3 regions of the Pantoea sp. X-Soil-YNGN-775 genome follow, and region 3 is predicted to be linked to each of the others. Evidence: predicted binding sites of a transcription regulator. Region 3 holds the regulator's gene; each other region holds the start of a gene.

Region 1 (9,739 bases), 1.5 Mb from region 3:
CCCGATGGCCAGCGCCAGACAGATTTCATAGCCGACAAACAGCGCGCCCCCGATAGCTAAATAGGCGGCGGGCATCGCGCCTGGTTTGGGCAGACCGCGGGTAACACACAGCAGCAGGGCGGTGGTGGTATAGATCAGTGCAGCGCCGCCGGTGGCACCAAAGGCTTCGCTGACGCTGCGCAGCAGGCCAACGGTGGTACTCCAGAGCAGAATAGCAATCAGACCGATCAGGGTGGCGCGTGGGGCAGCAGCAGGCATGTCACTCTCAAGCGGGTAAGGCAGCAGAGCCTCCCTTGCCGCAGCAAGGGAGGGGCAGGGTTACTTCCAGAAGTCGTCAAAAACGGTAATCGGTGGGCGACGCTTGTGCTCGGTTTTCAGATACCAGCCTTCAATGATTTTTGCGTTATCAGGATCGATGGTTTTACCTTCCAGATAGTCATCAATCATCTCGTAGGTCACGCCCAGCGCTACTTCATCCTGCAGGCCGGGACGATCGTCTTCGAGATCGGCCGTCGGTTTCTTCAGGTAGAGATGCTCCGGACAGCCAAGCTGTTTCAGCAGCTGTTTGCCCTGGCGTTTGTTGAGGCGGAACAGCGGATTAATGTCGGTGCCGCCATCGCCATACTTGGTGAAGAAGCCGGTGACCGCTTCAGCTGCATGGTCGGTGCCGACCACCACGCCCTGGGTCATGCCGGCGATGCTGTACTGCGCTTTCATTCGCTCACGCGCTTTTTCATTGCCGCGCACGAAGTCAGACAGCGTAATGCCGGCCGCCTGCAACGCCCGCTCACTGGCGAGCACCGACTCTTTGATGTTCACCACCAGCGACCGATCGGGCTGAATGAACGCCAGTGCGTCCTGACAATCCTGCTCATCGGCCTGCACACCATAGGGCAGGCGCACCGCGATAAAGGTGTAGTCGTTATCGCCGCTCTCCTGGCGCAGTTCGCTGATGGCCAGCTGCGCCAGTTTACCCGCCAGGGTGGAGTCCTGGCCGCCGCTGATCCCCAGCACCAGCGTCTTAAGGCCGCTGTGCCGCTTCAGGTAGGACTTAAGAAAATCGACGCTAACGCGTACTTCATGATCGGCGTCGATAGTGGGCTTAACGCCCAGTGCTTCAATGATTTCCTGCTGCAGTGACATGAACTTCTCCTCAGGTCAGTGGCCCGTCGGCTCGATGCGAACGTTTTATTAAAGCTAACGTGACTCAGCGAAAACAACAAGCCAAAGCGGCAGCGGATTTCAGTTAACCGTTGCGAAATCAGACAGTTTTCACCTGCGGCAGCGGTTTTTTTGCCAGCAGCAGGAACATCAGGATCGCCAGCATAAAGCAGCCAAAAATGGTGGCGGTCATGCTCAGCACTGAGGTTCCGCCAATACCGGTAATCGGCACGGTGATGGCACCCAGCGTGAACATGGTAACGCCAATCACTGCCGAAGCGCTGCCAGCGCGATGGCCCTGGCTCTGCATCGCCAGTGATGAAGCGGTGGTCGCAATTACCCCGTTACTGGCGATGGTAAAGAACAGCGCTACCAGCAGCAGCGGTAACGGCGCCTGCGTCAGTGCGGCCAGTAGCAGCAGGCTGGAGGCGACAAACGCCAGCGTCAGTCCGCCTTTCAGCACCCGATATTCTCCCCACAGCGGACAGAGACGGGCGCTGGTCTGGGACGCGATCACCAGTCCGACACCGTTAGCCGCAAAGCAGAAGCTAAACGCCTGTGGCGACAGGCCGTAGAGCTGTTGCAACACGAACGGCGATGCGCCGATATAGGCAAACATGCCGGACATCATAAAGCCCTGAGTCAGGCAGAAGCCCATAAAAGGACGATGGGTAATCACCTGGCCCAGCGCGGCGTAGGCGGATAAAATCGAGCCTTTACTGCGGCGCGTCTCGGGCAGAGTTTCATGCAGTTTCCAGCGCGCCAGCAGAATCAGCAGTATCGCAATACAGGCGAGCACCACAAAAATGCCACGCCAGTTAAGCACCGTCATCAGCACGCCGCCGAGTACCGGAGCGGCAATCGGTGCCAGACCGTTTACCAGCATCAGCAGGGCAAAGAAGCGGGTCAGCTCGTGACCGCTGTACATGTCACGGGCGATGGCTCGCGATAACACCGCACCGCCCGCGCCGGCTAAACCTTCAAACAGGCGAGCCAGCAGCAGCTGATGAATATCCTGCGCCAGCGCACAGCCAATTGAGGCGATAAACAGCAGCACCAGCGACAGGGCCAGCGGCCGCAGGCGACCAAATTTGTCACTCATCGGACCGAAGACTAACTGGCCGGCACCCAGACCGAGTAGTCCGGCGGTCAGGCTAAGCTGCGCCGTGGCGGTTTCAGTCTGCAGGTCACGGGCCAGCTGGGGCAGCGCGGGCAGGTAAAGGTCGATACACAGCGGGCCGAGTGCGGCCAGCAGGCCCAGCGTGATGGCATAAACCAGCCGGTTAGAATGTGCAGGTGTCATTTATCCTCAGTATCTGAAGCGATGAGTGAATGAAAGGCAGACAACGCGTTAGCGGGCAGTTACTGATGCCAGCGTCATCCCGTGAACAGCCGGTGACGGCAACCCGCGCCCCGGCGACGCTTTTAGTCTGGCTAAGGGGCCTGTTTTTTGGCGCAGATTATACGTGCCCGTTGACAGCAAAACAGCCTTCTTTACGAAATCCTGACGATTGCCAGTGCATTAAAAGTTCGCCATAAACTTGATAAACCTGAATTTATGTTCCAGGCTTGTCTGCACATGGACAATAAATGAGGAACAACAAGATGAATAAAGTGATGGGATGTATCGCTGCGGCGCTGACGCTGGCTGCCCTGTCTGGTTGTACGACTTACGACCGCGCTGAAAGCTACGTGACTAAGCCAGTGGTGAAGGATGTTAAAAAAGGCATGACCCGTGACCAGGTTCGTCAGATCGCCGGCACACCGTCGACTGAAATCACCATGGTTCACGCGCGTGGCACCTGCCAGACTTATGTACTGGGCCAGCGTGACGGCAAAGCACAGACCTATTTCGTTAGCTACAACGATACCGGTCGCGTAATGAACTACGGCTTCCAGAGCTGTGCGGAATACGATACCGATCCGCAGGTTCAGCAGTAAGGCATTTGCAGTAGCCCTAATCGAATAATAAACGGCCCGTCATCTGACGGGCCGTTTTTCGTTGCAGCTGTTATAAGCCTGCCGGCCGTGGAACCTCGACGTAATCGCCATCTATCTGCCGCTGGTAGTAATGCCCCTGCTGCACATAAAAGCGTTTACCGTTGAAGTCCAGCACCCGCATGTCATCGCTGACCCGGCGCTCTTCAGGCGGTTCGACCACCACATACTCTTCGCCATGGCGCTGATAATAGTTGCCGTTAAGCAGGTAATAGGTCAGTCCGCCGATCAACACCGCTGTTGCGGCTTCAGGTAAAAAACGCACCGGACCGGGCCCGCCCCAGTGTGGACCAGCACCACCATGTGGACCCCATCCGCCAGGATGAGCGAAAGCGATAGCCGGGGTTAACAGGGTTAACGCCAGCAGGGAGGCGATAACTTTTTTCATCGGGCATTCTCCTTATAAGACTGCCTGCAGAATTGGCCTTTTAGCGACTAAAGACAAGCGCTAAAGCGGCGAATTTTCGCCTGTTTACCTTGCTTAACGTTTTCTTAACGGCGTCGCCATCAAGCGGGGAAATTATGGAGAGAAAGGGGAAGAGCAGAAAACCTGGCGCGGGCGCGCCAGGTTGATGTGGGATTAACGGTGCGCCAGTTCGGCGTGTTCATCGCTGTCCAGTACGCGCTTATCGGTCAGACCTAACCAGCGGCTGGTGAGGGAACCGGCGGTCATGGAGCCATTGACGTTCAGGGCGGTACGGCCCATGTCGATCAGCGGTTCGATGGAGATCAGCAGCGCTACCAGCGTCACCGGCAGGCCCATGGCGGGCAGTACAATCAGCGCGGCGAAGGTCGCACCGCCACCGACACCGGCCACGCCAGCCGAGCTCAGCGTGACAATCCCGACCAGCGTGGCGATCCACAGCGGGTCAAACGGATTGATGCCAACGGTTGGCGCAACCATCACTGCCAGCATGGTCGGATAGAGACCGGCACAGCCGTTCTGGCCGATTGTGGCACCGAACGAGGCTGAGAAGCTGGCAATCGACTCTGGCACGCCGAGGCGACGGGTTTGCGTCTCAACGCTCAGCGGAATACTGGCGGCGCTGGAGCGGCTGGTAAAGGCAAAGGTAATCACCGGCCACACTTTGCGGAAGAAACGCATCGGGTTAATCCCGTTGACCGACAGCAGCAGCGCATGGACGCCAAACATAATTGCCAGACCGAGGTAAGAGGCAACCACGAAGCTTCCCAGTTTGATGATGTCCTGCAGATTCGAACCGGCTACCACTTTGGTCATCAGGGCCAGCACACCGTACGGCGTCAGCTTCATCACTAAACGAACCAGCTTCATCACCCACGACTGCAGCGTGTCGATCGCCACCAGCACGCGCTGACCTTTTACTTCATCATCTTTCAGCAGCTGCAGCGCGGCCACACCAAGGAAGGCAGCAAAGATGACCACGCTGATGATCGAGGTCGGATTGGCACCGGTCAGATCGGCAAACGGGTTTTTCGGAATAAAGGACAGCACCAGCTGCGGCACACTCAGGTCAGAGACTTTGCCGACGTAGTTGCTCTGAATGGCGCTCAGACGCGCGGTTTCCTGCACACCCTGCACCAGACCTTCAGCGCTCAGACCAAACAGGCCGGTGACGAACACCCCAACCAGCGCCGAGATAGCGGTGGTAAACAGCAGCACGCCGATGGTCAGTACGCTGATTTTACCCAGCGAAGAGGCGTTATGCAGGCGGGCAACCGCACTCAGAATCGAAACAAACACCAGCGGCATTACCACCATCTGCAGCAGCTGCACGTAGCCATTGCCAACGATGTTAAACCAGCTGATGGAGGTTTTAACCACCGCGCTGTTTTCACCGTAAATCAGCTGCAGCACCAGGCCGAACAGTACGCCGATCACCAGACCGGTCAGCACTTTCTTCGACAGGCTCCAGTTGTTGCGGCTGAAACGGGAGAGCAACACCAGCAGCACCACAAAGGCGACGAGGTTAAGCGTAAGAGGAAGGTCCATACTGAAACTCCAGAGTAATGCGGTTTTCCGCGTCGGGAAAACCGCATAATGTTAATCACGAATTAAGACTGCGGGAATGGTAGCAGCAGGAGAGGGTGCAGGCCTTATATCCAAATGGCATGCTTTATAACTTAATCGCTTAATTTGTTGATTTAATGCGCAGTCTGGCTGGAAATTAGCCGTCCGACACCATTTTGTAGCGTATCAAACAGCTGAGCGGGCCAGCCGTTTGCACCAAACGAAGGCATGCCCACCGGGAACCACAGCGCATAACCGACCAGTCCGAGGCATAACGCCCGCTCAAGCTGGTTACCTTTCTGACTTTTCAGAATAGGGAGACGAAAGCGCCAGCGGCAGGGCCATAACAGAGGTACGCCTGCAGGTGTCAGCATGTCAGCAACAATATGGCTGAGATAACCCAGCGTTAGTCCCTGCAGTACATCAGGCGGAATCGGCGATTCCGCCGGCAGGTTAAGCTGAAACAGCCACAGCCCGGCGGCCACCGCCAGTAAACTGTGGGTAAAACCGCGGTGGCCAAACGCCCGTGCAATCGGATGGGAGAGCCAGCGTAGCCGCTGCCCGAGCAGCGATTTTGGATGATCGATATCGGGCAACAGGCAGGTCAGCAGTGCCGACGGAACAAGATGCCACCAGTCTGCCTGCGCCAGCACCGGTGTAAGTTCAGCACGTTTAGCGAAAATAGCACTCGCAATGGCAAAAATGATATGGCCCTCGGCCGTCATGATGGAACCTGGCTGCAAATAAAACTGTCGATGCATCCAGTATAGGGATTTATCCAGTGAATGAGAACATGTGACGCTGTAACGAAGCGTGAATTTAGCTAAAAAAAGCGGACAATCCTTGCGGCCTGTCCGCCCGATAAATTAGCGCGCCAGCCAGCCGCCATCCACCGCCAGCGTAAAGCCGTTAACGTAATCAGAGGCCGCTGAGGCCAGGAACACCACCGGTCCCATCATATCGTTGGGTGCGCCCCAGCGACCGGCCGGGATACGCCCGAGGATCTCTTCACTGCGCGCTTCATCACTGCGTAACTGTTGGGTGTTATTGGTGGCCATGTAACCGGGGGCGATCGCATTAACATTAATGTTGTGCTTCGCCCATTCGTTCGCCATCAGTCGGGTCAGCCCCATCACCGCGCTTTTTGATGCGGTGTAAGAGGGCACGCGGATCCCACCCTGAAACGACAGCATTGAGGCAATATTGATAATTTTTCCGCCGTTACCCTGAGCGATAAACTGCCGGGCAACCTGCTGTGACAGAAAGAACAGGCTCTTGCTGTTGAGATTCATCACATCATCCCAGTCCTGCTCGCTGAAGTTCAGTGCATCTTCGCGGCGGATAATCCCGGCGTTATTCACCAGAATGTCGATTTTACCGGCTGCGGCCAGCGCCTGCTCTACTACCGAGCCGACCACCTCCGTTTTTATCAGGTCAGCCTTTATCGGCCAGAAACGGCGGCCCAGCGCTTCCACTTTGCTTTGGGTCTCGTCCGGTCCTTCGCGGTTGACGCCGATGATGTCGCATCCCGCCTGCGCCAGGCCCAGCGCCATACCCTGTCCTAAACCGGTATTGCAGCCGGTCACCAGCGCCACTTTCCCTTCCAGGCTAAACGCATTCAGTATCATGATATTTCTCCTCTGCTCAGCGTAGTTCGCTGATTTTGACGTGGTCCATGTCATCAAAGACCTGATTTTCGCCCACCATGCCCCAGATGAAGGTGTAGCGCTGCGTGCCGACGCCGGCGTGAATCGACCAGCTGGGTGAAATCACCGCCTGTTCGTTATGCACCAGCAGGTGACGGGTTTGCTGCGGCTCGCCCATCATGTGGAACACCGCGCTCTCCTCGCTCATGTCGAAATAGAAATAGACCTCCATGCGGCGTTCATGGGTGTGGCACGGCATGGTGTTCCACAGGCTGCCTTCCTCCAGTTTGGTTAAGCCCATGGTGAGCTGACAGGTCGGCAGCACATCCGGCACGATGAACTTATTGATGGTGCGGCGGTTGGAGGTGGCAGGATCGCCGAGCGTGGCGGTGGCGGCCTCCTGTAAGGTGATTTTTTTATCCGGGAAGGTGGCATGCGCAGGGGCGCTGTTGTAGTAGAACTTCGCCGGCTGGGCCGGATTCAGGCTGCGGAACAGCAGATTTCGCGCGCCCTTACCGACATAGAGCGCCTCTTCATGGCCGATTTCCCAGCTTTTACCGTCCACTTCTACCAGTCCGGGGCCACCGATATTGATCATACCCAGCTCGCGGCGCTCAAGAAAATAGCTGACGCCTAACTGTTTACCCATTTCATCGCCAATCGTTACCGGGTTATTCACCGGCATCACGCCACCAATAATAATGCGGTCGATATGGCTGTAGGTCAGGGTGTAGTTATCGGCAGTAAAAATCGTTTCAATCAGAAACTCGCGGCGCAGCGCGTCAGTGTCCAGCTGTCTGGCGTGATCACTGTGAATGCTTTGACGAACGTCCATCTCAGGCCTCTCTGCAGATCAGGTTAAGCATGCCCCGGAACAGGGACTGTCTGGGCATCTTAGGCAGAGCGGGATATGAATTCAATAAAAATGAAACGTTGTTTTAATTATTTGCGGAGTAGATCAACAGTACGGCGAAACGGGTAAAAAAAGCCCGCCTGCTGGCGGGCTTGCACTTAGCCATGTAAATCGGCCAGCGTCAGTCGGGTCAGGTCATCCAGCCGGACATCCGCCAGTGCCCAGCGCGGATCGTTGCGGTGCGCCGCAGCGGGCACCACAATCGAACGCATCCGCGCCGCTTTGGTGGCGATCATGCCGTTGAAAGAATCTTCCAGCGTGACGCAGTTAAGCGGATCGATCGCCAGGCTGGCGGCCGCATTGAGATACACCTGCGGATGGGGTTTGCTGTAAGGCAGCGCTTCCGCCGAGGCGAGCACGTCGAAATAGTGCCGCAGGTTGAAGATCTCCAGTACCCGTTCCAGCATCGCCAGCGGTGAGGCAGAGGCGAGGCCGATTTTCAGGTTGTGCTGCCGGCACAGCTGCAGTGCGGTCTCAACCCCGGGCAACAGGGGACGCGTCTCGTCAATCAGCGCCATCGCGCGGGCAATGATGCGTTGCGTGACCTCCTGCTGACTGGGACCGTTCCACGGCAGCGTTTCGTACCACATACGAACAGTCTGATCGATGCGTAAGCCGAGTGTGTCGGGCAACTCGTTGCGGCGTGACAGGTCGACATCCAGCGTCGAAAAAATATCCAGTTCAGCCTGATCCCACAGCGGCTCGGAATCGATTAATAAGCCATCCATGTCAAACAATGCGGCGAGAACGGGGCGGTGATAGGGCATCTGAGGTCTCCTTATAAAGTCTGACTTACCTTAGCATTGATCGGCCGGTTGCGGGACGGACAGCAGCCAGCCACGCTTTATTTGGGAAATTTCAGCATTGGCAGGTAGACTTACAGCAAATTGGATTTTGGGTACAGGAGATATCATGACCTATCAACAGGCTGGCCGCATCGCCATCCTTAAGCGTGTGGCTGGCTGGGTGATTTTTTTACTGGCGCTACTCTCGACCATTATTTCTGTACTGAGCTTTATGTTTAAGCACAGCGAAAAGCAGCCTGGCATTGATGCAGTGATGCTCGATTTCGTCCATGTAATCGTCGATATGATCCGCTTTAATACTCCGTTCCTCAACGTGTTCTGGCATAACTCGCCGGTGCCGGAATTTAACGGTCAGATGAACCTCGGATTCTGGCTGATCTATATTCTGATCTTTGTCGGGCTGGCGCTGGAATCATCAGGCGCGCGGATGGGACGCCAGGTGCGTCATGTCAAAGAAGGGATTGAGGATCAGTTAATACTGGAGCAGGTGAAGGGCAGTGAAGGGCGTACCCGCCAGCAGCTGGAAGAGAAAGTACGCGTCCCACGCCACACCATCTTTTTGCAGATTTTCCCGCTGTACGTCCTGCCGGTGGTGATTGCTATCGCTGGCTATTTCGCGCTGTCGCTACTGGGCTTTATCTGATGCAGTTCTGATGCAGTCAGGCCGGTTTGGCCTGACTGGCTGACAGCGCATCCTCATCCAGCAACTGGCCAATGGCGAACTGTGCGTCGCCCAGCCAGTGTCCGCCAAACACGTTCGCCCGGTTTAACAGATAGTAAAGCTGATAAACCGGCTGACGCTGCGAAAAGCCATCCGGCAGCGGCCAGACGGCGTGGTAGCCCTCGAAAATTTGCCGCGGCAGATCGGTAAACCAGCTCAACATCGCTAAATCACATTCACGATCGCCCCAGTAACAGGCGGGGTCGAAGATCCACGGCCCCGCTGCGCTGCCTGCGCAGTTAGCCGGCCACAGATCGCCATGCAGTAAAGAGGGCTGAGGATGATGTGATGCCAGCACCCGCTGCACGCAGGCAATGATCAGTTCGGTATCTCCATACTGAACGCCTTTTTCCGCCGCCAGCTGCAGCTGCCAGCCGATGCGCTGTTCAGCAAAGAACACCGACCAGCGTCGCAGCCAGCTGTTGGGTTGGGGAGTGGTGGTGATGTTGTTATCAAAGTCGAGCCCGAACTGAGTCTGCTCGCTCCACTGATGCAGATGCGCCA
Region 2 (9,739 bases), on a different replicon from region 3:
GTGAAGTGGCTGATAACGTGGTGTTTATGGTCGACGGCAGAATCGTAGAACAGGGCAGTACCAGCCAGGTGCTGAACAATCCGCGCCATGAGCGAACCCGGCGCTTTCTGGCGCGCGTGCTGTGAGGGTGACGATGAAGCTGAGCCCTCTGTCATTGCTGCTGCTGTCGCCGCTGGCCACTTTCGCCGCTGAACAACCCGACATCCGGCAGAATGAAACGCCGATTCATGCGCCCGCCAATCCGGCGGCGATCGCCAAAATTCCGCCAAACTTTACTTTTATTGAGCCAGGCACCCTGACGGTGGCGACTTCCGCCACCAACTCGCCGCCGCTGTCGCTGCTGGCGTCGGATAATGTCTCGCGGATCGGCAGCGATCCCGATATTGCCCGGCTGCTGGCCGACAGTCTGGGATTAAAACTGAAGCTGGTACCGGCATCGTGGGAGGACTGGCCGCTGGGGATCACCGCCGGCCGCTACGATGTGGCGATGTTTAACATCGCCGTGACCGAAGAGCGCAAAAAGAAGTACGATTTCGCCACCTATCGCGCCGATAATCACGCTTTCGTGGTGAAGATCGACAGTAAAATCAGCGCGATCAATGCGCCCGCCGATATCGCCGGTAAACGCATCATCGTGGCGTCCGGCACCAATCAGGAGCGAATCCTGCTGAGCTGGGATCGGCAAAACCAGGCCAAAGGGTTGCCGGCAGTCACACCGATCTATCTGACCGATGACGCCTCGGCCACGCTTTCCCTGCTGTCGGGACGTGCCGATGCGATGTTCGGGCCGCACTCGATGGCAGCGTGGAAGGCGGCGTCACGCGGACAAACGAAACTGGTTGGCAGCGGGCCGTTTCGCGCCTGGGTCGCCGTCACCACCAAAAAGGGCAACGGGCTGGCACCCGCACTGCAGGCCGCCATTGATGGCACCATCAGCGGCGGTCAGTATCAGCAGGTGCTGACGCGCTGGGGCGAACAGGATGAAGCCATCGCCCACTCTACGGTGAATCCCCCCGGTATTCAGTACTGATCCTGCTCTGGCGCTTCGGCGCCGTTTATTCTGCCGGTTCTTCCCCCGTGGCAAAACGACCATCACGGCTGCGGACCACATAATTGCGCTACACTCTCCAGCGTTAGTGATCTATCCTGCCCGCCTGTCGATTCAGCGCGCGGTGGAGCAATTAACCTGGAAGCCCCATGAAAATCAGATTCCTTTCTGCCAATGAGCAAAAGCTGGCGGAGGTGCGCAAAATCCTCGAACCTGTCGGGGTCGAAGTATTGCCTATCTCCCGTCGTATCGAAGAAATTCAGACTGAAAACGAACTCGACCTGGTGCGCGATAAGCTGACCAAGGCCTTTTCACTGATTGGACGACCGCTGTTCGTTGAGCATACCGGACTCTATCTGGATGGCCTGAACGGGCTGCCGGCCGGGCTGACCCGCATCTTCTGGAACCGGCTGGATGCGGAGCGTTTTACCGCCCTGGTTCAGGGGCTCGACAGCCAGGCCGTGACGGCTAAAACCGTGCTGGGCTACTGCGATGGCCGCAAAATGTATCAGTTTTCCGGTGAGCTGCGCGGTACCATCGCCGCGGAACCGGCCGGGACACGCGGCTTTCAGTGGGATTGCGTCTTTATCCCGCAAGGTTACGATCAGACATTTGCCGAAATGGGTGAACTCAAGAATGAGATTTCGATGCGGCGCATCGCGCTCGATCGCTTCGCCACTTTTTTGAAAACGGCTCGGGGAGTCGCATGAAACCTGAACTTAAACGTGCTTATGATTCCGGTAAGCTGATTCTGTTTGCCGGCGCGGGCATCTCACGCAATCTCGGCTTGCCGGAGTGGCATGAGCTGATTGCCCATCTCGCCAATGAGCTGGGTTACGATCCGAAAATCTTCAACACCTATGGCACCCATCTGTCGCTGGCGGAATATTACAAACAGAAGAAAGGTTCGCTCGGCCCGCTGCGAAGCTGGATGGACCGCGAATGGCATCGACCGGATATTGATGTCCGGACCTCAGAAATCCACACCATGATCACTCAGGGCAACTTTTCCCGCATCTATACCACCAATTACGATCGCTGGCTGGAAGCGGCGCACGATGCGCATGGCGTCCCGTATTACAAAGTGGCTAACGCCGCCGATCTGGTGTCGCTGACCGAAGATAAACGCCACATTATTAAGCTGCACGGCGATTTCGATGATGACACCTCTATTGTGCTGGATGAAAGCAGCTACTTTGAACGACTCTATTTCGATTCGCCGCTCGACATCAAACTGACCCATGACGTGATGGGCAACTCGGTGCTGTTTGTCGGCTACAGCATCAGCGATTTCAATATTCGGCTGCTGTTTTACCGGCTGACAAAAATGTGGGGCCGCACCGGGCTGGCGACGGCGCGGCCGAAATCGTATCTGTTTACCAACCGCAATAATCCGGTAGCAAAAGAGGTGCTGGGGCAGTGGGGGATCGAGATGATCGTCTCGGAAGAGGATGACCCACGCAAAGCGCTGGCCGATTTTCTTGAGGCGCTGCTGGTGTAGCCGGCAACGCGCCTTCCCCGACAGAGTAGGTAAAGTTTGTGCCCGGTTAAGGTTATGCCGGGGATAACCGATAAACTCTATTCTCTGCTGGCAAAGCATCATCGTCGTGATATACTGTATGTATACACAGTATCAGAGGGCAAAAACATGGCTGTCGAAACAAAATTTGTAGTCGTCAGAAAGGGTGAAGAGAAGATGACGTTTGCCAATAAGAAAGAGGCCGATGCCTACGACAAAATGCTCGATATGGCCGAAGCCTTCACCGACTGGCTGTTACAGCATCAACCCGCACTGGATGAGACGCAGGCGGAAACTCTGGGCCTGCTGATCGCCGAGCAGAAAGATGCCGTGCAGCATATTCTGCGCACCAGCAAACTGCCTGAGCCGGTTGCCGCAGCAACCCGTCAGTCTGAGACGGCATCAGACAGCGCCGATGACAAGGCTGAAGAGTCGGGCAGTAAAAAAGTCCGTGCGGTAAAAGCAGCCTGATCCGATTTACGCCGGAAGCGATCCTTCCGGCGTTATTGTTTTGGCTGTCTCTTGCACCGATGCTCACCTTATGCCGCTTGCTTGCCATCCCTACCCAAAATCCCTGCCTGAAACGACCGTTGCTTACACCGCTTTGCGTTGAAAAAGCGTTATTCTGAAATTGCCACCTATACATAGCGTACGCCGTTATGCCTGCATTTAAGGCGTTTCGCGGTAAACCCGTAGCGGGTTATATTTTTGATCGCGCCTTGCTGCAAATCACGTCACCAACAACGATCTGTATCACGTTTCTTTTCGTAACTGATTGAGGCTGCGATTGAAACTGCTACAGTAGCGCCACTGGATTGTTACTGCTTCGGCAGGCAAAACCTGATTTTCTGGCTTCTGCCGGAGGTCAGGTTTTTTTGTTTCTGGGGTTCCAATGAAAATCGCCAAAATTCTTAATAATAATGTGGTGGTTGTTCAGGATAAACACGGCGGCGAGCAGGTTGTTATGGGGCGCGGGCTGGCCTTTCAGCAGCGCGTCGGCGATACGCTTGATCAGGCGCGCGTTGAGAAGGTTTTTGCGCTGCAAAGCGATGAACTGATGCATCGGCTGGGGGATCTGTTAAAGCAAATTCCGCTGGAGGTGATGACCACCTGCGATCGCATCATTCAGCTTGCCACCCAGCGGCTGGGGATCTTGCAGGAGAGCCTGTATATCACCCTCACTGACCACTGCCATTTTGCGATTGAACGGCAGCATAAAGGCCTGACCATAAAAAATGTGCTGCTATGGGAGATTAAACGGCTCTACCCGAAAGAGTTTGAACTGGGGCAGGAGGCGCGGGCCATTATCGCTCAGCGCCTGAACGTCCAGCTGCCCGAAGATGAAGCCGGCTTCATCGCCTTACATCTGGTCACGGCGCAGCTCAACAGCGAAATGCCAGAAGTGATGCACGTCACGCGGGTGCTGCAGGAGATCCTGCAGCTGGTGAAATATCAGTTACAGATTGAATACGATGAAGAGTCGCTGAGCTAACAGCGCTTTGTCACTCACCTGAAGTTTTTTGCTCAGCGAATGCTGACACGTACCGTGGTGCAGAATGACGATATCTCACTTCATCAGGCAGTGAAAGATAACTACGCCAAAGCCTGGAAATGTGCCGAAAAACTGGCGCAGCACCTGCAAAAAAGCTATCAGCGCGAGCTGACTGCAGAAGAAATTATGTTCCTCACCCTTCATATCGAGCGGGTGAGAAAAGAAGCACGCTAAAACGCGATAACTGGATTGTCCTGAAACTGGATTGTCCTGAAACTGGATTGTTACTGCTTAACGCAGGCAAAACCTGAGCGCGGCCTGAACACACAGGCTGCTCTCGGGTTTTTTTTATTTTTTTACTCAGTCATTCGGCGCCTGCGGGCCATGGCTATAAGGAAATCAAGATGGAATATCACGCGTTGGCGAAAGATATTCTCGGCCACGTCGGTGGCAGAGAGAACATCGTCAGTCTGGTACATTGCGCCACCCGGCTTCGCTTCAGGCTGCGGGATCACGGCAAAGCCGATGCCCGCAGCCTGAAAGAGAATCCGGGCGTGATCATGGTGGTCGAAAGCGGCGGTCAGTTTCAGGTGGTGATAGGCAACCACGTCCACGATGTCTGGCAGGCCGTCAGCAAAGAAGCCGGTCTGGCAGAAGACGCGCCCAGCGTACATGATAAAAAAGGTGACAAGGGCAACCTGTTCAACCGCCTGATTGATATCGTGTCAGGCATTTTTACCCCGTTTATCGGTATCCTGGCCGCCTCCGGTATTCTCAAGGGCTTTCTGGCACTGGCGGTGGTTTGCAACTGGCTGACCCCCGACAGCGGCAGCTACAAGATCCTGTTCGCCGCCAGTGATGCATTGTTCTTTTTCTTTCCGCTGGTGCTGGGCTATACCGCCGGGAAAAAATTCGGCGGCAACCCGTTTATCACCATGAGCATTGGCGGGGCGCTGACCCATCCGACCATGATCGCGGCTTTCCAGGCCAGCCAGCAGGCGGGGGCGGTGAGCGAAGATTTTTTAGGCATACCGATAACCTGGATTAACTACAGCGCCTCAGTGATCCCGATTATTCTTGCCGCCTGGCTGAGCTGCTGGCTGGAAAAACAGAGCAGCCGCTTTCTGCCCTCCTCAATGAAAAACTTCATTGCCCCGCTGATCTGTATCGTGATCACCGTGCCCCTGACCTTTCTGCTGATTGGGCCGCTGGCGACCGGAATGAGCCAGATGCTGGCAAACGGCTATCAGTGGATTTACCAGCTGGCTCCGTGGCTGGCGGGCGCGGCGATGGGCGCGCTTTGGCAGGTCTGCGTGATCTTCGGTCTGCACTGGGGACTGGTGCCCTTAATGATCAATAATCTGGCGGTGCTCGGCCACGACAGCATGGCACCGATTCTGTTGCCTGCGGTAATGGGGCAGGTAGGGGCCACGCTCGGGGTGCTGCTGCGTACCCGTGACGCACGGCTGAAAGTGCTGGCCGGGTCGTCGGTCACCGCCGGAATTTTCGGTATCACCGAGCCGGCTGTCTATGGCGTTAACCTGCCGCTGCGTCGCCCGTTCTATTTTGGCTGCGTCGCCGGGGCGATCGGCGGTGCCATTGTCGGCTTTAGTGATACTCACGTTTATTCCTTCGGCTTTGCCAATATCTTCACAATTGCCCAGATGATCCCGCCGGGTGGCGTCGATAGCACGCTGTGGGGCGGCATCATCGGCACTCTGGTAGCGCTGGTGCTGAGTTTTACTCTGACGCTGCTGGCGGGCGTGCCAGCAGCGCGCCGTCCATCAGAAACCGCGTTGCCGGTTACCTTGCGTGAAAATGAGGTGCTCTCACCGATGACCGGTAGCGTACTGGCTCTCGACCAGGTGCCTGATGCTACGTTCGCCAGCGGCCTGCTCGGCCAGGGCACCGCGATTATTCCCTCCGGAAATCAGGTTATTGCACCGTTTGCCGGCGTGGTTGCCTCTCTGTTCCAGACCCGACACGCAATTGGCTTGCTGAGCGACAGCGGAATCGAGCTGTTGATTCACGTCGGGATCGATACCGTCAAACTCGACGGCAAACCCTTCATCGCCCATGTGAACGTCGGCGACAAGGTGCAGCCGGGTGACCTGCTGCTGACCTTCGACCGTCAGGCGATTATTGACGCCGGATACGATCTGGCGACCCCGATCATTATCAGTAACAGCGATGCGTATCAGCAGGTGGTGACCGTTGCGGCCAGCGCCGTGGTTGCCGGTGCGCCGTTGCTCAGCGTAAGCCACGACTAAAAGGAGCAGGTGATGAAGAGTTTCCCGAATACATTTTTATGGGGCGGCGCACTGGCCGCAAACCAGGTTGAAGGCGCTTATCGCGAAGAAGGCAAAGGGCTTTCCACCTCTGACGTCCAGCCGCAGGGCATCTTTGGTCCCATCGTCGAGCGTGAGCCCGGCAGCAGCAGCATTAAAGATATCGCCATCGATTTCTACCATCGCTACCCGGAAGATATCAAACTGTTCGCTGAAATGGGCTTCAGCTGCCTGCGCGTCTCTATCGCCTGGACGCGGATCTTCCCGAACGGTGACGATCCGCAGCCGAATGAAGCCGGGCTGGCGTTTTACGACCGGCTGTTTGATCAACTGGCGGCACACCGCATCACGCCATTAGTGACGTTGTCACACTATGAAATGCCGTGGCAGTTAGTGAAGCAGTACGGCGGCTGGGGCAACCGCCAGGTGATTAGTTTCTTTGAACGTTACGCCCGCACCGTTTTTGCACGCTACCAGCAAAAAGTGAAGCACTGGCTGACCTTCAACGAAATTAATATGTCGCTGCATGCGCCAATGACCGGCGTCGGACTGCCGGACGGCAGCAGCAAAAGCGAAATCTACCAGGCCATTCACCACCAGCTGGTGGCCAGTGCGCTGGCGGTCAACGCCTGCCACGAGATCATTCCTGACGCTCAAATCGGCAACATGCTGCTTGGCGGCCTGGTCTATCCGCTGACCTGCAAGCCCGATGACGTGCTCAAAACCCTGCAGGAAAACCGCAGCTGGCAGTTTTTTGGCGACGTGCAGTGCCGCGGCAGTTATCCTGGCTACATGCTGCGTTTCTTCCGCGATAATGGCATCCGACTGGATATCACCGATGCCGATCGCCAGGCGCTGAAATCGACCGTTGATTTTATCTCGTTCAGCTATTACATGACCGGCTGCGTAACCGCCGACGAAGCGCATAGCCAGCGCGCGCGGAGTAATATCCTGAGCATGGTGCCGAACCCGCATCTTACCAGCTCGGAATGGGGCTGGCAGATCGACCCGGTCGGACTGCGTACGCTGTTAAATGTGCTGTGGGATCGCTATCAAAAACCGCTGTTTATCGTTGAAAACGGCCTTGGTGCCAGGGATGAGCCCGATGCAACAGGCAGGGTGCAGGATGACTATCGCATCAGCTATCTTAACGACCATCTGGTGCAGGTCCGCGAGGCGATCGACGATGGCGTTGAGGTGCTGGGCTATACCAGCTGGGGACCCATCGATTTGGTCAGCGCGTCAAAAGCTGAACTCTCTAAGCGCTACGGCTTCATCTACGTCGATCGGGATGATTACGGGAACGGCTCGCTGGCGCGCAGCAGGAAGAAGAGTTTTTACTGGTACAAAGAGGTGATTAGCACCAACGGTGCGTCGCTAAAACAGTAATCGACGCAGTACGCTGTTGTCGCGGCGAGCACCTTTTCGCCGCGATTTCGCCGCGATGCATCCTGCCGCCGCGCTACTCATGCGCCGCAGCGCCTTTCACCCCGTTGTTCTCTTACTGTTTATCCGGACGTTGCTGGACACTCCGCTAACAAGATGGTCGTTTGCCAGGTTGTCTGCTGATTATCAGCGTTGATCTTCTGCTGTATTGACCTGATAGCGCGTACTGCGACCGCCGCCTTCCAGCCGGTAAAGACAGCCTTTCTCCAGCAGATCGGCTAAATGACGTGTCGCGGTCGCCTTACTCACTTTCGCCACCTTCTGATACTGACTGGCGCTAATCCCGTGCTCAAAGCCCTGTTCGCCGCCATCTAATAGCCGGTTGAGTACTTTTACCTGCTCTTTGCTCAGGGCCAGGCCCTGATGCCGCAGCCAGAAGCGTGCTTTTGCCTGGGTGCGGGCAACGGTGCCGATCGCCTGCTGCAGGCTCTCATCCAGTATGTCGAGGAACCACACCAGCCAGTCGGTAATATCCATCCCGCCTTTCTGCGTCTGTTCCAGGATGCGGTAGTAATCCGCGCGGTGAGCCAGAATTGCCGGTGACATCGCGTACAAACGGATGCTCTGACTGTCAGCCTGCGCCAGTGCCAGATCGGTCAAGGCGCGGGTGATACGGCCATTCCCGTCATCAAAAGGGTGCAGGGTAACAAACCACAGATGGCAGATTGCGGCGCGCAGCAGCGGGTCCAGCATCACATCCTGTTCGCTGCGGTTAAACCACGCAATAAACGCTGTCAGCTGCGGCTCCAGTCCGCTGCGCGGCGGCGCTTCAAAATGGACCGTCGGACGATCGATGCGTCCTGAGATCACCTGCATCGGCTCGCTGCCGCGCAGGGTGCCGACGCTCAGACGCTGCACTGACCATTCATCGGCCGGAAATAACCAGCGATGCCATTGGTAAAGACGCGCCAGCGTGAGCGGCTGGCTGCGGTTGTTGATGGCATCCAGCATCATCGCTGCCAGCCCCTCTGATCGATCCGAAACCGGATAGGGTTGTTGTTCGGTCACGCCTAAGCGGCGCGCCAGCGATGAACGTACTGACTGCACGTTGACGCGTTCTTCTTCAATCGCCGAGGAGGAGAGGATGTTGCTGAGCAGAGTGTCGAGCGTTTGCGCCTGATTGCCGGGTTGCAGGCTGGCGCGGCCCAGCAGTAAACCGCGCTGCTGCTGCAGATGGCGCAAACGCGGTAATAGTGCGGCCTGCTGCCAGTGAAACTGCGGCCAGTCGGCCTGTTGCCATATCCAGTCAGTCGTCATATCCGGCTCATCATCAGGTCAATGAGCCGAATAAGTTTGGTTATTCGGCTCACATAATGAGTCGATTGTAACGAAGATTTGGCTCACAGACCACTTTGTCAGCCACGAGACACAAAAGAAAACAGGACCCGAAGGTCCTGTCTGTTTAGCGGGAGAACTGCAAAAAGGTGTCTGAGTAGTAGTGAACAATCCAGGCGACATACGCTAACCAGATGATCATCCCGCCTGCTAAGCCAATTTTACCGGTCATTGATTTTTCTCCACCGTGATGAGGGAACAACAACGTCTGTTTACATAAACTGACAGTAGTGGCGGCGGCCGGTATTGTTTTAGATCAAAGTAAACAGATTCATTGCCGTTGCCATAACCCCATTGAGATCAACTTCCCGTTTTTTTCATCCGGTCAGGCCAGCCGGTTGCGTAATTAAAGTTCAAAAAAACGGTGCCGATAGATGATCTCAGGAGCACCAGAACAACAGGGAGGTCGCGAAAAGGGTAAATTCCAGGGGAATCAACATGGCCAGTCAGTTAAAAGATAAAAAGAAAATGAGTACCCGAGCGCAGATGCTCATTACCGGCGGCTTGACCATTATGCTGGGATTTACCGTGACCATCGGTGTCCTCAGCTGGCAGTCAGGTAAAGAGCAGAAGGCGCTGGCAGAAAAGTATCTGCAGCAGATTGCCCAAAG
Region 3 (9,739 bases):
CTACGCTATTTTGTCTATATCGGCATCACCGCGATCATTCGCCTGATTATTGTCGATCATAAAAATCCTTTCGACACCCTCTGCTACTCTGCCGCGATCCTGATTCTGGTGGTGACGCTGTGGCTGGCGAACAGCAACCGCCTCAAACGTGAATAAACCCTCTGCCGTCTGTAACGACAGCAGGTGTTCATGCCGCGACTCTGCGCTAAACTGACGCCCTGAAAATTTTTGGGAGTGGTGCTATGTCGCAAGACGCGCTCAGCTTATTACGTGCGCTTAACTGGCTTTCACCGACGCAGGCTCCGCTTGCGCCGTCGCTGCTCGACTGGCTGATGGAAGAAGACTCCATGACGCGCCGTTTTGAGCAGCATTGCCAGCAGGTGACGGTAGAGCCGGTACGTGAAGGCTTTATTGATGCCAGCGAGTTGGGAGAAGAAAAAGCCTTTTTACCGGACGACAAACGCTTCTGGCTGCGGGAAGTGCTGCTGTTCGGCGACGGTGAACCCTGGCTGGCTGGCCGCACGCTGGTACCGGAAAGCACCCTGAATGGCCCGGAGGCGATGTTGCAACAGCTGGGTACGCGTCCGCTGGGGCGTTATCTGTTCTCCTCTTCAACCCTAACCCGTGATTTTATCGAGCCGGGCAAGGTTGATGCGCTGTGGGGACGCCGCTCGCGTCTGCGGCTGTCCGGCAAACCGCTGCTGCTGACGGAACTGTTTTTACCGGCTTCACCGCTTTATCGCGATCTGGCCTGAGGAAATCTGTGGTGGAAAAGAGCTTACACATCAATAAATGGCAGGCCTATAGCCGCCTGATGCGCATTGATAAGCCGATCGGCACCCTGTTGCTGATGTGGCCCACCCTGTGGGCCTTATGGCTGGCTGATATGGCGATCCCGCCGCTTCCGGTGCTGCTGGTGTTTGTTGCCGGCGTTTTCGTGATGCGCGCCGCCGGCTGCGTCATTAACGACTTTGCTGACCGTAAGGTGGATGGGCATGTTGAGCGGACCAGGCATCGGCCTTTAGCCAGCGGCGCGGTCAGTGCCAGAGAAGCCAAACTGCTGTTCGCCGGGCTGGCGCTGGTGGCGTTTGCGCTGGTGCTGACCATGAATCTGATGACGATACTGCTTTCGGTGGTCGGTCTGGCGCTCGCCTGGGTTTATCCGTTTATGAAACGCTATACCCATCTGCCGCAGGTGGTGCTGGGGGCCGCGTTTGGCTGGGCGATTCCGATGGCCTGGGCGGCAGTTAGTGAGTCCTTACCTTTGGTCTGCTGGCTGGTATTCTTCGCCAACATTTGCTGGACGGTGGCCTATGACACCCAGTACGCGATGGTGGATCGCGACGATGACCTGAAGATTGGCGTTAAGTCGACCGCGATTCTGTTTGGCCGTTTCGACAAGCTGATAATCGGCCTGCTGCAACTGGCAACGCTGCTGCTGATGGCGTGGGTTGGCATGTTGCTGCAGCTCAACGTGGCGTTTTACGGGACGCTACTGCTGGCGGCTGGCCTGTTTATTTACCAGCAAACGCTGATCGCCCGGCGTGAACGCCCGGCCTGCTTTAAAGCCTTCCTCAACAACAACTATGTCGGGCTGGTGCTGTTCCTCGGTGTGTTGATGAATACCCCGCCGTTTAGCCAACTGTGGTAATCGTGGTGATCGACAGGCCGGGCGGGTTGCAGGCGGGCTAAGAACCGATGCGATTCAGCGTGACGGGACTCAGCGTACAGTTCAGGCAATTCGTCAGGCAGGAGAAGGTTCCGGCACAGATAGTCAGGCAGGAAAGGGTGCAGTTGCAGCGCAGCATCGTTCAGGCACAAAAAAGGCGACCTCACGGGGTCGCCTTTTTACTGCGCAGGGCATTTAGTCGTGGGCCACGGCGCTTTCGATGGTCATGCGTACATCGCTGGTGACCAGATCGGCCAGAATGTGCCATGTTGCCAGGGTCTGCGCGACATCTGCATCACCGCTGTCGCTGATATAACCTTCATCGCGCAGCGTCAGAACCAGTGAGGTGAAGACCGCTTTATCGAAGAACTCCGGCGCGTTGATACCGTGCAGCACTGACAGACGTTGCGCCAGTGTGCGGCTCTCTTTCTCCAGCGTCCCGCGGTTAATGGCCGGTTTGGCGCTGAGAATAGAGAAGGTGATGGCATAGCGCTGGAGCGTTTCACGCACGCCGGCCGCCAGCAGTTGCAGCGTACGGTAGCGCGCCGCGGTAAAGCGCAGCTGGCCAGCCTCAAGCGTAATCAGTCCCTGACGCGCCAGCTCCTGACAGAGTTCGGTCAGCAGTTGCGGCAGCTCATCGGTCTGCCAGCGCAGGAACAGTTCACTCTTCAGCATCGGGTAGATCAGACTCACCTGGCGCAACAGCCCGGCTTCGCTCATGGTCTGATGCTGCTGCACAATGGCGGCAATCAGCGACGGCATCACCAGCATGTGGTGGATATTGTTGCGGTAGTAGGTCATCAGCACCGCCTGCTCACGCGGCAGGATGATGATGTCGCCGATGCTGTCTTTCTCGCTCTCAAACTTATTCATGCCCATCGCATGATCCAGCAGCGCCTCTGCGGAGAGATCGGGCACCGTAGCGTTGGCTGAATAAGGCACGTTACGCAGCAGCTGGGTATAGCACTCAAGCTGCTCAATCAGCTGTTCGCGGGTTAGTGAGCGCTGACGTGAGGCGAGTAGCGCGGTGACGCACAGGTTCATGGCATTGGCCGCACCCGCTTCATTGATACGTACCATTAAGCTCGCCGCAATGTCGTTCACGGTAGGGGTTAACCAGCTCGGGCGCTGCGGTTCGATAGGATCGATCGACTCACGCCATTCCGGCACCCGCTTGTTGAGATAGTTAACCAGCGGCAGCGGTTCGCCAAAGTTAACGTAGCCCTGGCCGAGGTTGCGCAGCTTACGTAAGCCATGCAGCATCTGCATGAAACCCTCTTTCTCTTTCGCCGCACCGCGTAGCTCTTTGGCGTAGGTACCCACTTCCATCACGTGCTCATAGCCGATGTAAATCGGCACCAGGGTGATTGGGCGATTACCGCCGCGCAGCATTGCCTGCAGGGTCATGGCTAAGGTGCCGGTTTTCGGATCGAGCAGGCGACCGGTACGTGACCGTCCTCCTTCAACAAAGTATTCAACCGAGTAACCGCGGGTGAACAGCTCACCGAGATACTCACGGAACACCGTGGCATACAGTTTGTTGCCTTTGAAGGTACGACGAATAAAGAATGCGCCCAGACGACGGAAAATCGGGCCGGCTGGCCAGAAGTTGAGGTTGATACCGGCGGCAATGTGCGGCGGCACCAGTCCCTGATGATAAAGCACGTAAGAGAGCAGCAGGTAATCCATGTGGCTGCGATGGCAAGGCACATAGACGATTTCATGGCCATCCTGCGCCAGCTGACGAACTTTTTCGCCGCCGTTAACGTTGATGCCCTGATAGAGCCGGCTCCAGAGCCAGCCCATGACGCGGTCGGTGACGCGAATCGCCTCATAGGAGAAGTTCGCCGCGATCTCTTCCATCATCTCAACCGCATTTTGCTGCGCTTTTTCATGGGAGATTTTTTTGCTGCGCGCTTCGTCTTCTACCGCTTTTTCAATCGCTTTGGATTGCAGCAGACGATTAAACAGATCCTGACGTGCCGGTAAGCGTGGGCCAACTGCTGCCAGCCGCTGACGGGCGAAATGAATGCGCGCCACCCGGGCCAGTTTCTGGGCAATTGATTGGTCGGTGCCGTGTTCGGTTGCCATACGGCGCAGCGAAACAGTCGGCGAGAAACGGACAAAACTGTCGCGTCCATGCCAGATTACCGCAAAGAATTTCTGCACACCGTTCAGCACCCGCAGGTGCGGCGTATCTTCGCCCTGAACCTCACGGCCTGGCGCCCGGCCAAACATCACCGTCACCGGCAGCATCTGGATATCCAGCTTGGGATTATTGCGATGCAGGTCCAGGTAATCGTGAAAGATTTTCACCGATTCAACGCTGGGGACAAAATAGGGGAACACACGCGGGCCATCGTGGATAAAAACGTGGCGCGGCAGCAGCGAACCATCAATCTCCAGCGGAGAAAGCGGGTCGGGCAGATGATGCCGCAGGCACTGCGCGCGTAAAGTCAGTAAGTCCGCCTTCGAATCGTAAGGCAAAACGTACATAATGGGCCGGGTCGGGTCCAGACCATGTTCAGAAACGGGATCGGCCGGAATGGCCTTACTCTTTACCAAAAACGACAGTGGTAAATTCAGTAATTTGTAATAAAGTTTACGCCAACCTGACATAGACAACATGAAGCCTCTTGTTAGCAAAGCGCCGCAAGCATACCAGAAAGCGCAGCGAAGATCTGTGGTGGTGCCAATTGCACGCAGCCCAGACATTGACGTCAATCCGATGAAAGGGTTCCACTTACTATGGCAAATAATGCCACCGGTTTTGTAAGAATAGTGAAAGCCGCAGGTTATTCATGGCAGGGCCTGCGCGCCGCCTGGCAACACGAAGCCGCTTTCCGCCAGGAGGCGCTGGCCGCGCTGGCCGCCATTATTGTCGCCTGCTGGCTGGATGTCGATATCGTCTCCCGCATTCTGATGATCGGCGCTGTGGTGCTGGTGGTCATTGTCGAAATCCTCAACAGCGCCATTGAGGCGGTAGTGGATCGTATCGGTCAGGAGCGCCACCCTTTGGCCGGACGGGCCAAGGATATGGGCTCCGCGGCGGTGCTGATCAGCATCTTACTGGCACTGTTTGTCTGGATCGCGCTGCTTTGGTCGCATTTGCGATAAGCCTTCCACAACGCGTCAGATGGCGCGTTTTGCCTGAGAATCGGTTTCCATTTCACCAATACCTGTATATACTCACAGCGACTGTATAAACAACCAGGGGGCGGGATGAAAGCATTAACCAGCAGGCAGCAGCAGGTCTATGACCTGATTCGCGACCATATTACTCAAACGGGCATGCCGCCTACGCGTGCAGAAATTGCCGCGCAGCTGGGTTTCCGCTCGCCGAACGCGGCAGAAGAGCATCTTAAGGCACTGGCACGTAAAGGGGTGATTGAGATTGTTTCTGGCGCCTCACGCGGTATTCGCCTGTTGATGGAAGAAGATGCGTCTGAAGGTCTGCCGTTGATTGGCCGGGTTGCTGCCGGTGAGCCGATCATGGCGCAGGAGCACATCGAAACCCATTACAAAGTTGATCCGGGCCTGTTCAAACCTTCTGCTGATTTTCTGCTGCGCGTCAGTGGAATGTCGATGAAAGATATCGGGATTATGGATGGCGACCTGCTCGCAGTACATAAAACCCAGGACGTGCGTAATGGCCAGGTTGTGGTGGCCCGCATTGATGATGAAGTAACGGTTAAACGCTGGAAGAAGCAGGGTGCTATTGTGCATCTGCTGCCTGAAAACAGTGATTTTGAGCCAATTATCGTCGATACGCGCGCTCAGTCGCTGACGGTCGAAGGTCTGGCGGTCGGCGTGGTTCGCAACGGCGAATGGCTCTGAGTCTGACATAACCACGCATTCGTAGTATCTGATGCTATTCTGTCTGCCCTAATTTTGTCGCTGCTGCTCCCCTCTCTGCAGCGGCACCGAGCACGGAACTGCGAATGCGTTTTTTAACGGCTACCGACAAAAACCTCTGGCGGCTGGCGCTGCCGATGATCCTTTCTAACATCACCGTTCCCTTACTGGGGGTGGTCGATACTGCTGTCATTGGTCACCTCGACAGCCCGGTCTACCTCGGCGGGGTTGCGGTCGGTACGACAATCACCAGTTTCCTCTTCATGCTGCTGCTGTTCCTTCGAATGAGTACCACCGGCCTGACGGCGCAGGCTTTTGGTGCCGGCGATAAATTGGCACTGACACGTGCGCTGACCCAGCCTTTAATTATTGCGCTGCTGGCTGGCGTGCTGTTCATCTGCCTGCGCTCGCCGATTACTACGCTGGCGGCCGATCTGATTGGCGGCGATCCCAAAGTTTTGCAACAGGCGGCACTGTTTATTCAGATCCGCTGGTTAAGTGCGCCCGCCACTCTGGCAAATCTGGTGATCCTTGGCTGGCTGCTGGGCGTGCAGTACGCGCGTGCGCCGGTCATCCTGCTGGTGATCGGCAATCTGGTCAATATTGTACTCGATCTGTGGCTGGTGATGGGCCTGCACTGGGGTGTGGCAGGCGCGGCAACCGCGACCGCACTGGCAGAGTATATAACGCTGGCCGTCGGTGCGGTGATGGTCTGGCGGGTATTGAAACTGCGTGGCATCACCCCGGCAATGCTGAAGCAGAGCTGGCGCGGTGACATGAAGCGGCTGCTGCGTCTTAATCGCGACATTATGCTGCGTTCGTTAATGCTGCAGCTCTGTTTTGCCTCGCTGACGGTGCTGGGCGCACGCATCGGTCCGCAGGTGGTGGCGGTGAACGCGGTATTGCTGATGTTTATCACCTTTACCGCCTATGCGCTGGATGGTTTTGCCTACGCGGTTGAAGCCTTCGCCGGTGAGGCGCATGGTGCGAAGGATGGCAGCCGGCTGCTGCGCGTCTGGCACTCTGCCTGCCGACAGGCGCTGGTGGTGGCCTTGCTGTTCTCATTGATTTATGCGTGTTTCGGTTCGCACATCGTGGCGCTGCTGACCTCGATCGAACAGCTGCAACAGGCGGCCGATCGCTATCTGATATGGCAGGTGATCCTGCCGCTGGTGGGGGTCTGGTGTTATCTGCTGGATGGCATGTTCATCGGTGCAACCCGCGGCCGGGAGATGCGTAACAGCATGGTGGTGGCGGCACTCGGTTACTTCCTGACGCTGCTTAGCGTCCCGCTGCTGGGCAACCATGGCTTGTGGCTGGCGGTCACCGTTTTCCTGGCGCTGCGTGGTCTGTCGCTGTGGCTGATCTGGCGTAAACACTGGCAGCAGAACAGCTGGTTTAACGCCTGATAGCCAGCCTCTGACGCGCTCAGGCTACAGATTATTCTGTATTGTTTCGGCAAACCTAAAATCTTCTACTACAATTAACCGTAAGCAGCGCAGTGAACCAGCGCTTTATATCGTCATTTTGTTTTCTTTCAAGATAAATGATGTAACCAAAGGATGACATAGAGGTCTGCCATGAATAAAGATCAAGCGAGCGGCAACTGGAAGCAATTCAAAGGCACAGTGAAAGAGAAATGGGGCAAGCTGACCGACGATGATATGCAGGTTATCGAAGGCAAACGCGATCAGCTGGTCGGAAAAATTCAGGAACGTTACGGCTATGCCAAAGAAGATGCAGAGCGCGAAGTAACAGACTGGGAAAGTCAGAACAAAGATTACCGCTGGTAATCACACAGATTTACGGATAAAGCTCCTACCCGCCGGTACGCTCATACCGGCACCCGCACAAGGATGTGCACATTACCCGCGTTTTCCCCGCTTTTTACCTTCACTTTGATGATCGTGCTGACAACTTTCATGATGGGTGCAGGCTTCGACTTCGACACAATTCTCACATAATCCATGTGCTTCAATCACGCTGTGACGCAGAGCAAATTGCGCCTCTCCAGCCAGCGTCGCAATAATCTTCTCTACTCCCTGCGCCTGCTTTTCGGTTACTGCCGCACAGCGATCGCACACCAGCATTACTGAGGTGTGTGCCGGTGCCTCGAAATGGTGACACATCACATAGCTGTTATTGGACTCTACCCGATGGATAAAGCCCTGTTCCAGCAGGAAGTCCAGCGCCCGATAGACCGTAGGTGGCTTGGCCTGAGGTTCGCTAACCCGAAGTTGATCCAGCAGATCATAAGCGCTGATCGATCCTGGCTGCTCAGCCATTAATCGCAACACTTCAGCCCGCTGCGATGTCAGACGCACACCGCGCTGCAGGCACAGTTTTTCCGCCTGGGTCATTATTTGCTGTGACGTCATGTTTGACATGGAAACTCTCCGCTGGATAAGTGATGTTATTTTATCACACAAATTTTTGCGGCGCAGAGGTTGGTTGTTGCCTGATAAAACAGCAAATTCTGCTCGGACGTCGATCAAAAACGCGAGTTCAGGCGCAGGCGAGGCCGCTATCAGCCCCAAATCAGATCCACTCGTCGACCGGCTAAGGTGGCCTTTGTCGCGCTTTTGCTTTGCATCTCACTGAGTTAAGAAGTAATGTTCAGAAAGACTTAAGAAATGTCTGGTATTATTTTATTTATTATCGGGTATTTTGAACAAAAATAATGTTTTACTGATTGGAAAACGTCCAATCCTTTGAATTAAGCGACTGTTTCCTTTGAATTCACAGCAATAACGCGTTAGCCAGGGTTCACAATAGGGCTAACAAACTATTCAGTCGTTGAATGTTTCAACGGCACTTTCTCAGGTGATGGCAGGCAAATGGTGAAAAAATCCGCTCAACGCTCAGCGCTGAAGTACACCGCTGTAGTGAATGCGCTTTTCCTTTCTTCTTCCGCCATGGCGGCGGGGACCTGGTACGATGCACGCAATGACGCCATGGGCGGAACCGGCGTTGCATCTTCTCTTTATGGCTCAGCCGTGCTGGCCAACCCGGCTTTAATGACACGAGCCAAACCCGACGATAGCGTCAGTATTATTTTCCCTTCCGCCGGTATTCAGGTCACCGATAAAGATCACCTGATCGACAAAGTGGATGACATCACCGATACCGTTGATCGCTACCGCGAGGTGATCGGTAACCTGACCTTCGCCGATTATCTGCGGGGCTATCCTGAAGTGCGCGCTGCCTCAGGCGATGTCGCCAATCAGCTCAGTGATTTGCGCGGCAACAAAGCGGACGGCAACGCCGGGGTGGCGCTGGCGGTCACTATTCCCAACGAGACGCTGCCTTTCGCCTTTATCACCAAAGCCTATGGAACAGCACACGTGCGGGCCAACGTGGTCCAGAGCGATATCGACTATCTGCGTGGTGTTGCTAACGGCACGGTGCTTCCTCGTCCGGGCGACCAGAATAACCTGCGCTCCAGCGCCAACGGTTTAGCGGCGCTGGTCACCGACTATGGCGTCGCACTGGCACATGAGTTCACCATTGCCGGTCAGCCGGTGTCGGTGGGCGTCACGCCGAAAGTGCAAAAAACCTGGCTGTATAACTACACCGCCAGCATTTACAACTATGACAAAAGTGACATCAACAATAGCCAGTATCGCAGTACGGATACCGGCTTTAACGTTGATGCCGGTCTGGCGACCACGTTTGCTGAAAACTGGACGCTGGGCATCACCGGACAAAACCTGGTATCCCGCGATCTGCAGACCAAAGAGGTCAACGGCTTCCGCGATACTTATCAGATCCGTCCACTGGTCACCACCGGTCTGGCCTGGGATAAAGGCCCGTTCACCGTGACCGGCGATGTCGACCTGACCGAAACCAAACGCTTCAAAACGCAGGAAAACAGCCAGTATGCGGCGGTGGGTGCGGAATATCGGGTGCTCGACTGGTTACAGCTGCGTGCCGGTTATCGTGCGGATATGCGTTCGAACGATGAAAATGTCGCAACCGCCGGTTTCGGCCTGTCACCGTTTAACAAAGCGGTGCATCTGGATCTGGCTGGCTCGGTTGGAGCGAATAATACCTGGGGCGCGATGATGCAGCTGGGCTTCAATTTCTGATCTTCTTTCATGCCGCAGTTCGGGGCGGGCGATGCACTATCGCCCGTCCTTGTGTTATCCTTGCACAGAATTCAATCACCCTCATTTACCGGATTGCCTGCGCTTCATGACCGATACTTTTTCTTCG

What was found. The regulator LexA, encoded in region 3, represses DNA repair genes until DNA is damaged. The targets are predictions, from matches to a motif close to TNCTGTATGTACATACAGNA.
Region 1: a site for LexA is predicted at 5,897-5,916, ahead of AC6I8I_RS08220 (metal-dependent hydrolase). Genes of this name have one in related genera too.
Region 2: a site for LexA is predicted at 2,662-2,681, ahead of AC6I8I_RS21845 (YebG family protein). Genes of this name have one in related genera too.

What each region holds. Positions count from the first base shown of each region.
Region 1 is NZ_AP035945.1:1,750,368-1,760,106, forward strand. Features, by position in the region: gene yddG (aromatic amino acid DMT transporter YddG) at 1-258, opposite strand, end outside; gene nadE (NAD(+) synthase) at 319-1,143, opposite strand; gene AC6I8I_RS08200 (multidrug effflux MFS transporter) at 1,262-2,464, opposite strand; gene osmE (osmotically-inducible lipoprotein OsmE) at 2,767-3,102, shown strand; gene AC6I8I_RS08210 (DUF6515 family protein) at 3,173-3,547, opposite strand; gene AC6I8I_RS08215 (L-cystine transporter) at 3,740-5,131, opposite strand; gene AC6I8I_RS08220 (metal-dependent hydrolase) at 5,284-5,874, opposite strand; gene kduD (2-dehydro-3-deoxy-D-gluconate 5-dehydrogenase KduD) at 6,016-6,777, opposite strand; gene kduI (5-dehydro-4-deoxy-D-glucuronate isomerase) at 6,794-7,630, opposite strand; gene hxpB (hexitol phosphatase HxpB) at 7,807-8,475, opposite strand; gene AC6I8I_RS08240 (YniB family protein) at 8,621-9,157, shown strand; gene AC6I8I_RS08245 (fructosamine kinase family protein) at 9,174-9,739, opposite strand, start outside.
Region 2 is NZ_AP035946.1:410,380-420,118, forward strand. Features, by position in the region: gene AC6I8I_RS21825 (amino acid ABC transporter ATP-binding protein) at 1-125, shown strand, start outside; gene AC6I8I_RS21830 (ABC transporter substrate-binding protein) at 134-1,030, shown strand; gene AC6I8I_RS21835 (non-canonical purine NTP pyrophosphatase) at 1,198-1,758, shown strand; gene AC6I8I_RS21840 (SIR2 family protein) at 1,755-2,549, shown strand; gene AC6I8I_RS21845 (YebG family protein) at 2,697-3,038, shown strand; partial or broken gene licT (BglG family transcription antiterminator LicT) at 3,460-4,293, shown strand; gene bglF (PTS beta-glucoside transporter subunit IIABC) at 4,464-6,329, shown strand; gene AC6I8I_RS21860 (glycoside hydrolase family 1 protein) at 6,342-7,736, shown strand; gene AC6I8I_RS21865 (Fic family protein) at 7,920-9,050, opposite strand; gene AC6I8I_RS21870 (methyl-accepting chemotaxis protein) at 9,567-9,739, shown strand, end outside.
Region 3 is NZ_AP035945.1:285,875-295,613, forward strand. Features, by position in the region: gene psiE (phosphate-starvation-inducible protein PsiE) at 1-156, shown strand, start outside; gene ubiC (chorismate lyase) at 243-755, shown strand; gene ubiA (4-hydroxybenzoate octaprenyltransferase) at 815-1,651, shown strand; gene plsB (glycerol-3-phosphate 1-O-acyltransferase PlsB) at 1,865-4,288, opposite strand; gene AC6I8I_RS01280 (diacylglycerol kinase) at 4,418-4,786, shown strand; gene lexA (transcriptional repressor LexA) at 4,892-5,506, shown strand; gene dinF (MATE family efflux transporter DinF) at 5,611-6,933, shown strand; gene AC6I8I_RS01295 (CsbD family protein) at 7,105-7,317, shown strand; gene zur (zinc uptake transcriptional repressor Zur) at 7,390-7,911, opposite strand; gene AC6I8I_RS01305 (conjugal transfer protein TraF) at 8,362-9,612, shown strand; gene dusA (tRNA dihydrouridine(20/20a) synthase DusA) at 9,719-9,739, shown strand, end outside.